Linked DNA regions of Pigmentiphaga sp. H8. The protein of the gene in region 2 binds, or shares a complex with, the protein of the main gene of each other region. Links are inferred from orthologs where the notes say so. Each region holds a gene or a part of one and is shown on either strand. Other genes may lie near its edges.

Evidence for each region. Proteins that work in one complex are often made in the same cells at the same time.
Region 1: the proteins of EGT29_RS09090 (region 2) and EGT29_RS05120 are in contact, whole or in part, in a cryo-EM structure (PDB 8ZAL), measured with the Escherichia coli proteins. The link is inferred for Pigmentiphaga sp. H8 from one-to-one orthologs.

What each region holds. Positions count from the first base shown.
Region 1 is NZ_CP033966.1:1,072,580-1,075,774, reverse strand. Bases 296-3,195 are described here. They hold EGT29_RS05120 (TolC family outer membrane protein), read left to right. Parts: upstream 296-1,038; coding sequence 1,039-2,352; downstream 2,353-3,195. Other genes in these bases: EGT29_RS05115 (amidohydrolase family protein), read right to left, coding at 2,375-3,195; EGT29_RS05125 (protein-L-isoaspartate O-methyltransferase), read left to right, coding at 342-1,022. Also shown: EGT29_RS05130 (antibiotic biosynthesis monooxygenase), read left to right, coding at 1-292. UniProt on the Escherichia coli protein: Outer membrane channel, which is required for the function of several efflux systems such as AcrAB-TolC, AcrEF-TolC, EmrAB-TolC and MacAB-TolC. These systems are involved in export of antibiotics and other toxic compounds from the cell.
Region 2 is NZ_CP033966.1:1,914,487-1,920,579, forward strand. Bases 1,345-4,229 are described here. They hold EGT29_RS09090 (HlyD family efflux transporter periplasmic adaptor subunit), read left to right. Parts: upstream 1,345-2,074; coding sequence 2,075-3,385; downstream 3,386-4,229. Other genes in these bases: EGT29_RS09085 (efflux transporter outer membrane subunit), read left to right, coding at 1,345-2,017; EGT29_RS09095 (DHA2 family efflux MFS transporter permease subunit), read left to right, coding at 3,411-4,229. Also shown: EGT29_RS09080 (MarR family winged helix-turn-helix transcriptional regulator), read left to right, coding at 7-495; more of EGT29_RS09085, read left to right, coding at 590-1,344; more of EGT29_RS09095, read left to right, coding at 4,230-5,018; EGT29_RS09100 (N-formylglutamate amidohydrolase), read right to left, coding at 5,041-5,904; EGT29_RS09105 (tripartite tricarboxylate transporter substrate binding protein BugE), read right to left, coding at 5,907-6,093. UniProt on the Escherichia coli protein: Part of the tripartite efflux system EmrAB-TolC, which confers resistance to antibiotics such as CCCP, FCCP, 2,4-dinitrophenol and nalidixic acid. EmrA is a drug-binding protein that provides a physical link between EmrB and TolC.

The DNA.
Region 1 (3,195 bases), 840 kb from region 2 along the record:
CGAACTCGCGCACATCGAAATCCAGCCCGGCACCCAGGAAAAATTCGAGGCCGGCGTCCAGGAAGCCGCCCCCCTGTTCCAGCGGGCCAAGGGCTGCCACGGCATGGAACTGCACCAGACGCTGGAGGATCCCAACGCCTACCTGCTCGTGGTCCAGTGGGAAACGCTGGAAGACCACACCGTGCACTTCCGGGGCTCGGAAGACTTCAAGGCCTGGCGCGCGCTGGTGGGCAGCTACTTCGCCAAGCCGCCCGAGGTCCGTCACGCCACCACGGTCGCCAAGCCGTTCTGACCCGGTTAGAATGGTTCGTTTTGTTACGTTTTCCTGCTCAAGTCCTGCCATGAACGCTGCTTCCCTTCCCGACGTCGAACACGCCCGCTTCAATATGGTGGAGCAGCAGATCCGCCCCTGGGACGTCCTCGACCCCAAGGTGCTGGAACTGCTGTTCAAGGTGAAGCGGGAGGAGTTCGTGCCGCCCGCGCTGCGCACCCTCGCCTTCGCCGATACCGAGATCCCGCTGCGGCTCGACGACTACGACAGCGGCGAATGCATGCTGGCGCCCAAGGTCGAAGCGCGCCTGCTGCAGGAACTCGCGCTCAAGCCCACCGACAGCGTGCTCGAGATCGGCACCGGCTCGGGCTACCAGACGGCGCTGCTGGCCAGCCAGGCCCAGACGGTCACCTCGGTCGAGATCCTGCCCAAGCTGGCCGCCTTCGCCCAGGCCAACCTGAAGCGCGCCGGCATCGCCAACGCCACCGTGCAGGTGGGCGACGGCAGCAAGGGCTGGGGCTCGACCGAGTACGACGCCATCCTCGTCACCGGCTCGGTACCCGAAGTGCCCGACAGCCTGAAGTACCAGCTGCGCGTGGGCGGCCGGCTGGCCATCATCGTCGGCCAGGCCCCGGTCATGACCTCCCTGCTCATCACCCGCACCACCGCCGCCAGCTTCGAGACCACCTCGCTGTTCGAAACCCTGGTCAAGCCCCTGCGCGGCACCACCGTTTCCAAGTTCAAGTTCTAAGCGGAGCTTCGTGCCCATGCGCGCCAGGCCGTACTACGTCCAGACGCTGTGCGCGCTGTTCGGCGCCTGCGCTTTCGTTCCTGCGGTCGCGGCACTGGACCTGGAGCAAGCCTACCAGTCGGCGCTGGCCAACGACGCGACCTTCGCGTCGGTGCGCTCGGCCTATACGGCCACGCTTGAAAAGCTGCCCCAGGCGCGCGCCGCGCTGCTGCCCACCATCTCGCTTGCGGGCACCCGCGCCAACGCCTCCACGACCCGCCTGCCGGGCGTGACCTACACGAACGAGACCTATACGCTGCAACTGATCCAGCCGCTGTTCCGCTGGTCGGGCTGGCACGCCTACGAACAATCCAAGCTGCAGCTGGCCGTGGGCGAAGCCCAGCTCGCCCAGGGGCGCCAGGACCTGATCCTGCGCGTGGCGCAGGCCTATTTCGACGTGCTGGCGGCGCAGGACAACCTGGCCTTCATCGGCGCCCAGAAAATCGCCATCTCGGAACAGCTCGAATCGGCCAAGCGCAATTTCGAGATCGGCACGGCCACCATCACCGACACCTACGAGGCCCAGGCGCGCTACGACCTGGCCCAGGCCCAGGAGATCCAGGCCGAATCCGACCTCGCGGTCCGCATCGGGGCACTGCAGCAGATCATCGGCACGCCCGCGGGCGACCTGGCCAAGCTGCCTCCCTCGGTCAACGTGCCGGCGCCGCAGCCGGCCCGGATCGACGCCTGGACCGAACAGGCCGCCGCCAACAACCTGGCGGTCGCCCAGGCCACGCTGAACAGCGAGATCGCCCAGCGCGGCATAGAAATCGCCAAGAGCGGCCACTACCCCTCGGTCGACCTGGCCGCCAACGTGGGACGCACGCGGGGCCTGGTCGGGCAGACGGTGGTCAACGATTTCTACACCACGCGCTCGGTGGGCGTGCAGGTGTCCGTGCCCATCTTCGCCGGCTTCGGCACCACCTCCAAGGTGGACGAGGCCGTCGCGCTGTCCGAGAAGGCCCGCAACGACCTGGAGGTCGCACGCCGGGCCGCCGTGCAGAACACACGGATCGCGTTCCAGGGCGTGAACGCGGGCCTGGCCCAGGTCCGGGCGCTGGAAGCGGCGGAAGTGTCCAGCCGCAGCGCGCTCGACGCCAACAAGACCGGCTACGAAGTGGGCGTGCGCATCAACATCGACGTGCTGAACGCCCAGCAGCAGCTCTATTCCACCGAACGCGACCTGGCCAAGGCACGCTACGACGCGCTGCTGTCGGGCCTGCGGCTGAAGGCCGCGTCCGGCATCCTGACGGAAGACGACGTGCGCCAGGTCAACGCGCTGCTGCGCTAGCATCGCGCAGCAGCGGTACGCGCTAGCCGCGGCCCTTCAGCCGGCCGAACACGCGGTAGGCATTCCCCGAGAAGATCTTCGCCTTGTCGCCGTCGCCCAGCGTGGCGGCGTCGATATAGCGGCGCGTGTCGTCGAAGTAGTGGCCGGTCTCGGGGTCCACGCCCCGCACAGCGCCCACGGTCTCGGACGCGAACAGGATGTTCTCCGGCGGAATCACCTTCAGCAGCAGGTCTATGCCCGGCTGGTGGTAGACGCAGGTGTCGAAGAACACGTTCTGCAGCAGCAGTTCCTTGAGCGGCGGCAGGCCCATATCCTGCGCCAGTCCGCGATAGCGCCCCCAGTGATAGGGCACCGCGCCGCCGCCGTGCGGGATGATGAACTTCAGCGTGGGGAAGTCCTTGAACAGCGAGGATGTCAGGAACTGCATGAAGGCGGTCGTGTCGCCGTTGATGTAGTGCGCGCCGGTCGCATGGAAATGCGGGTTGCAGGAACCGCTTACGTGGATCATGGCGGGCACGTCCAGCTCGACCATCTTCTCGTACAGCGGATACCACCACTTGTCATGCAGCGGCGGATCCTTCCAGTAGCCGCCCGTGGGATCGGGGTTCAGGTTGCAGCCGATGAAACCCAGCTCCTTCACGCAGCGCTCGAGCTCGGGTATGCACTTGGCCGGCGCCACGCCCGGGCTCTGCGGCAGCTGGCAGACCCCCGCGAAGTTCTCCGGGTACAGCTGGCAGGCGCGATGGATGAGGTCGTTGCAGACGATGGCCCATTCATTGCTGGTCTGCAGGTCGCCGATGTGGTGGCCCATGCCGACCGCGCGCGGCGAAAAGATCGTCAGGT
Region 2 (6,093 bases):
GCCGGCATGGCAGATTCCACCTCGTCTCCCCGCATTTCGCCGGAGCTGGCCGAACTGATTCGGCGCTACGATCCGGAGGAAAGCGTGGGCTATCTGATCAAGCAGGCCCATTTGTCGCTGCAGCGCGCCGTCGATGCCGAGATGACCGCGCTCGACCTGACCGCCATGCAATGGGGGCCGCTGATGCTGCTCGCCATGGGGCGGGGGGAAACGGCCGCCGAACTGGCTCGCAGCGCCTGTTCGGACACCGGCGCCATGACGCGCATGCTCGACCGCCTTGAATCCAAGGGGTTGATACGGCGGGTGCGCAGCGCGCAAGACCGCCGGGTCATCAAGCTGGAGCTGACGGAAGAGGGCGTGCGCGCCACCGAGCAGGTTCCGCAGCGCCTGCACGACGCGGTCAACCTGCACACCCGCGATTTTTCCGAACAGGAAGTCCAGCAGTTGAAGTCCTTGCTGCGCCGCATGGCGGCCAACGGCGCCCAGCGCGGCTGAGGCCGGGCCGTCAGGGCGCGGCCCTTGTTTCGTTTTTATGACTGCCTAAGCAGTAATAGGCAAGGCAATTAAATTCAGCGGATCGTAAGCTTCCATGAAAAAACTCTTGCTAGTGCCCCTGGTCGCCGCCCTGGCCGCGTGCGCGGGCATGGACCGGGACGGCGCCTCGCCCGCCCGCCTGGTCGATGCGCCCACGCTGGGGATGGCGCAGGCCGACGTGCAGTGGCCGGTGCAGCAGTGGTGGCATCGCTACGGCGATGCGCAACTGGATCGCCTGGTCGACGAGGCCATCGCGGGCAACCCGTCCATCGTCATCGCCCAGGCCCGCCTGGCGCGCGCCGAGGCCGCCGTGGGCACCGCCCGCGCCAATGGCCTGCCCCGGGTCGACGGCACCTTCACCGCCACCCGCCAGCGCTATACCGAACACGGAGCCATCCCGGCTCCGCTGGCCGGCGGCGTGCGCACCGACTCGCGGCTGGCGTTGAACGTGAGCTATGAGCTGGATTTCTGGAACAAGAACGGGTCGCTGCTGAAGGCGGCGCTGTCCGAAAGCCGGGCGGCGCAGGCGGAGAACCAGGCGGCGGTGGGCATCCTGGCCAGCGCGGTGGGGTCGGCCTATTTCAACCTGCAGCGGCTGTTCGCGCAGCGCGACGTGCTCCAGGCCGCCATCGGGCAGCGCGAGGGCGTGGCCGACCTGACCCGCCAGCGCTACGCCTCGGGCCTGGATACGCAGGTGGAAGTCAAGCAGGCCGATTCGGCGCTGGCCGAGGCCCGCACGCAACTGGCGCAGGTCGATGAAAGCATCGCCCTGCAACGCAACGAACTGGCCGCGCTGGCGGGAACCGGACCCGAGCGCGGCGCGGCCATCCGGCCCGTGCCCCTGGTGTCGCCGGGCACCGAGGTGCCGGCCAGCATACCGCTGTCGCTGCTGGGCCGGCGCGCCGACATCGTCGCCGCCCGGTGGCGGGTCGAGTCGGCCCAGCGCAACGTCGACGCGGCCAAGGCCATGTTCTATCCCGACATCAACCTGGCGGGCTTCGTCGGTACCTCGGCGCTGGGGCTGTCCAATCTGTTCAAGTCCGGCAGCCAGATCATCGGCATCGGCCCCGCCGTCACCCTGCCGATCTTCGAGGGCGAGCGGCTCAACGCCAACCTGAAGGGCAGGGCGGCGGACACCGACCTGGCCATCGCGTCCTACAACCAGGCGGTGCTGCACGCCGTCAACGAAGTGGCCGACACGCTGGCGTCGATCCGCGCGCTGGACCGCGAGAGCGGCGAGCAGCGCAAGGCCCGAGAGGCCATCGAGCAGGCTTACGAGCTGGCGGTCAAGCGCTATCGGGCGGGCCTGGGCAATTACCTGAGCGTGCTGACCGCGCAGAGCGCGGTGCTGACGCAGACCCGGCTGGATACCGACCTGAAGGCCCGCGCGCTGACGCTGGACGTCGCGCTGGCCAAGGCGCTGGGCGGAGGCGCGGAACTGCCCGCCGGCCCGGCCGAGCCGGTCGCCGCGGCCGCGCGCTAGCCGAACGAGTCGAATACCTGTTCATGCCGCGCGCAGCGCGGCGCAAGGGAAAAAGAGATGGAAACCGCACAACAAGCTTCCAAGAACCCCCGCAAGAAACTGCTGCTGGGCGCCGCCGGCGTCTTCGTCGTGGCCGCCGTCGCCTACGGCGCGTGGTGGGCGCTGGTGGCCCGCCACTACGAAGGCACCGACGACGCCTATGTGCAGGGCAACCTGGTGCAGATCACACCCCAGATCGCCAGCACGGTGGTCGCCATCCAGGCCGATGACACCGACTACGTGAAATCCGGCGATCCGCTGATCCTGCTGGACAAGGCCGACGCGCAGGTCGCGCTCGACCAGGCCCAGGCCGCGCTGGCCCAGACCGTGCGCCAGGTGCGCACCCTGTATGCCAACAACGGCGCGCTGAGCGCCAACATCGCGGTGCGCCAGGCCGACATCGAGCGTGCCAAGGCCGATCTTGCCAAGGCCCAGAACGACGCCAAGCGCCGCCAGGAGCTGGCCTCGTCCGGCGCGGTCAGCGGCGAGGAACTGCTGCACGCCGAAACCGCCGTCAGCAACGCCAAGTCGGCGCTGGCCTCGGCGCAGGCGGCCCTGGTGGCCGCGCGCGAACAGCTTGCCACCAATACCGCGCTTACCGATGGCACCAGCGTCGAGCAGCATCCCAACGTCCTGGGCGCCGCGGCCAAGGTCCGCGAAGCCTACATCAACCTGTCGCGCACCTCGTTGCCCGCGCCCGTGACCGGCTATGTGGCCAAGCGCAGCGCGCAGGTGGGGCAGCGCGTGGCGCCCGGCGCTTCGCTGATGACCATCGTGCCGCTGGACCAGGTATGGGTGGATGCCAACTTCAAGGAAGTGCAGCTGGGCCGCATGCGCATCGGCCAGCCGGTCACGCTGGAGGCGGATGTCTACGGCTCGAAGGTCGAGTACCACGGCAAGATCGCCGGCCTGGGCGCCGGTACCGGCAGTGCCTTCGCGCTGCTGCCGGCCCAGAACGCCACCGGCAACTGGATCAAGGTGGTGCAGCGCGTGCCGGTGCGCATCGCCCTGGATCCCAAGGAGATCGAGGCGCATCCGCTGCGCGTGGGCCTGTCGATGAACGTCTCGGTGGACGTGTCGTCCACCGACGGCCCGGCGCTGGCCGAGGCGGCGCGCACCGCGCCCGCCTATTCGACCACGGTCATGGACCATGCCCGCGAGGACGCCGACGCCCTGGTGGCCGCCACCATCGCCCAGAATCTGGGCGGCCGCGCGGCCGAGGCCAAGCCGGCGGTGGCCAAGACCTCGCCCCTGCACATCTCGACCTCCGTGCGTGCCGACAACGGCGGCGAGATGGCGGTCGCGCGCCACGGCGCGGGCGTGATGTAGGAAGGCGTCGGCCACGGATGCTGCCATGACGACCAACGCTTCCTCCCCGGCCGACGAACCGGCCGCGCAACCCGCGCCCGGCGGCCCGCCGGCGACTCATCCTCCGCTCCAGGGCGGCCAGCGCGTGCTGGGCACGATCGCCTTGTCCGCGGCGGTGTTCATGAACGTGCTCGACACGTCGATCGCCAACGTTTCCCTGCCGGCCATCTCGGGCGACTTGGGGGTCAGCACCAGCCAGGGCACCTGGGTGATCACCTCGTTCGCGGTGGCCAATGCCATCGCGCTGCCGCTGACGGGCTGGCTGACCATGCGTTTCGGACAGGTGCGACTGTTCATCGCCTCGGTGCTGCTGTTCATCGTCGCATCGTGGCTATGCGGCCTGGCGCCCAACCTGGAGTCGCTGATCGCGTTCCGCGTGCTTCAGGGCCTGGTGGCGGGCCCCATGATTCCGCTGTCGCAGACGTTGATGCTGGGCAGCTACCCGCGCGAAAAATCCGGCATGGCGCTCGCGTTCTGGGCCATGACCACGCTGGTGGCGCCCGTGGCCGGTCCCTTGCTGGGCGGATGGATCTCCGACAACTATTCGTGGCCTTGGATCTTCTACATCAACATCCCGGTCGGCCTGGTGGCGGCATGGGTGAGCTGGAGCATCTACCACAAGCGCGAGTCGCCGATCCGCAAGCTGCCCATCGACACCATGGGCCTGGTGCTGCTGGTGGTCTGGATCGCCGCGCTGCAGATCATGCTGGACAAGGGCAAGGAACTTGACTGGTTCGCCAGCGGCACCATCGTGATGCTGGCGGTGGTCGCGGTGGTCGGCTTCGTGTTCTTCGTCATCTGGGAACTGACCGACCGGCACCCCGTCGTGGACCTGCGCCTGTTCGCGGGACGCAACTTCACCGTGGGCGCGCTGACGCTGTCGATCGCCTATGCGGTGTTCTTCGGCAACGTGGTGCTGCTGCCGCTATGGTTGCAGACGCAGATGGGCTATACGGCCACCGACGCCGGCATGGTCACCGCGCCCATCGGGCTGCTGGCCATCGTGTTCACGCCCATCGTCGGCCGCATGCTGGCGCGCACGGATCCCCGCATCCTGGTCACGATCGCCTTCGGCGTGTTCGCCGCCGTCAGCTTCATGCGCTCGAACTTCACGCCGCAGTCCGACATCGTGACCCTGCTCGAACCCACCGTGCTGCAAGGCGCGGGGATGGCCGCCTTCTTCGTGCCGCTGGTATCGCTGACGCTGGCCGGGCTGCCGCCCGACAAGATCGCCAGCGCCTCGGGCCTGTCGAATTTCCTGCGGATCACCGCGGGGGCATTCGGCACTTCCATCTCGACCACGATGTGGGAAGACCGGGCGGCCATGCACCATGCCCACCTGACCGAGCACATCGCTTCCGGCAGCGGGGCCACGTCGCAGGCGCTCTCGAGCATGCAGGGCGCGGGCATGTCGCCGGAGCAGGCGCTGGCCTCGATCAACAACCTGATCAACGGGCAGGCGCTGACCATGTCGGTGGTGGACATCTTCTACGGTTCGGCCATCATCTTCCTGGTCCTGACCGCGATGGTCTGGCTGGCCAAGCCCGGCAAGCGCGGGGCGGGAGCGCCGGTCGATGCGGGCGGCGCACACTGAAGGCGCGCCGCCTTCCCGGCTTTCAGCGCGGCAGGCGATCGCGGACGTAGGCCGCGATCCGGGCCAGCAGGGCGGTCAGGTCGGCCCGTACGCGTTCGAAGTCCGCGTTGCGTTCGCGGCTGGCCTCGTCCATGTAGACAGGCCGGCGGATCTCGATCTGCAGGCTGTGGCGCCGCTGCGCCGGCTGACCCAGGCGGGCGATGAGCTGCACGCCCTTGTAGGGATCGTTGCGGGCAACGGTATAGCCCATGCCGCGCAGCGCCTCTTCGATCAGCGCGACGAACGCCGGCTCGCAGGTCGTGCCATCGCGATCCCCCAGCACGAAGTCGGCCAGCGGATGCGGGCTGCGGATGCCCAGCCGCTCGTAGACGTCGTTGGGCATGGAGTGCAGGTTCAGGTGCCACAGCGCGCCGAATTGGGCGTGGCGTTCCCGCACCGCCCGGTCCAGTGCCTCGTGATAGGGCAGGTAGCAGGTGTCGATGCGGCGGCGGACCTCCCGTGCCGACAGCCTTCGGTCGTAGATGGGCGTGGCCGCGTCCATCCTGGCCCATATCAGCCCCTTGCCGAGCCGGGTCTTCTCGGTGGGCGCCAGCGCCTGCGGCCAGGGTTCGGCCAGCAGCGCCGGATCGAGATCGGCCAGCGTCCGGTTGGGGTCGATGTAGACCCGGGGAAAGGTGGCGGCGATCAGCGTCGCGCCGTGATCGGGCGCGGCCGACCACAGGGCGTCGACATGCGTGTCCTCGCCCTGGCGCAGGCGTGCCAGGGGCAGCGCCGCGCCGAAGTCCTCCGGATAGCATGTGCCGCTGTGAGGCGAGTCGCACACCAGCGGCAGGACGGAGCCGGTCGGATCGCGCCGTACGACCGGCTGCGGGGGAAGCGCGGCCATGCTTATTGCGCCTGGATGTTCGCCGCCTTGGCGACCTTGGCGTAGCGGTCGAGCGCCTGGTCGATCTGCCGCGCGAATTCCTCGGGCGTGGTCGGCACCAGCGTGCCGCCCGCGTCTTCGGCCTTCTTCTGGAAATCGGGAAGCTGCATGGCCTTGCGCACCGCCTGGTTCAGGCGGGCGATGGCCCCG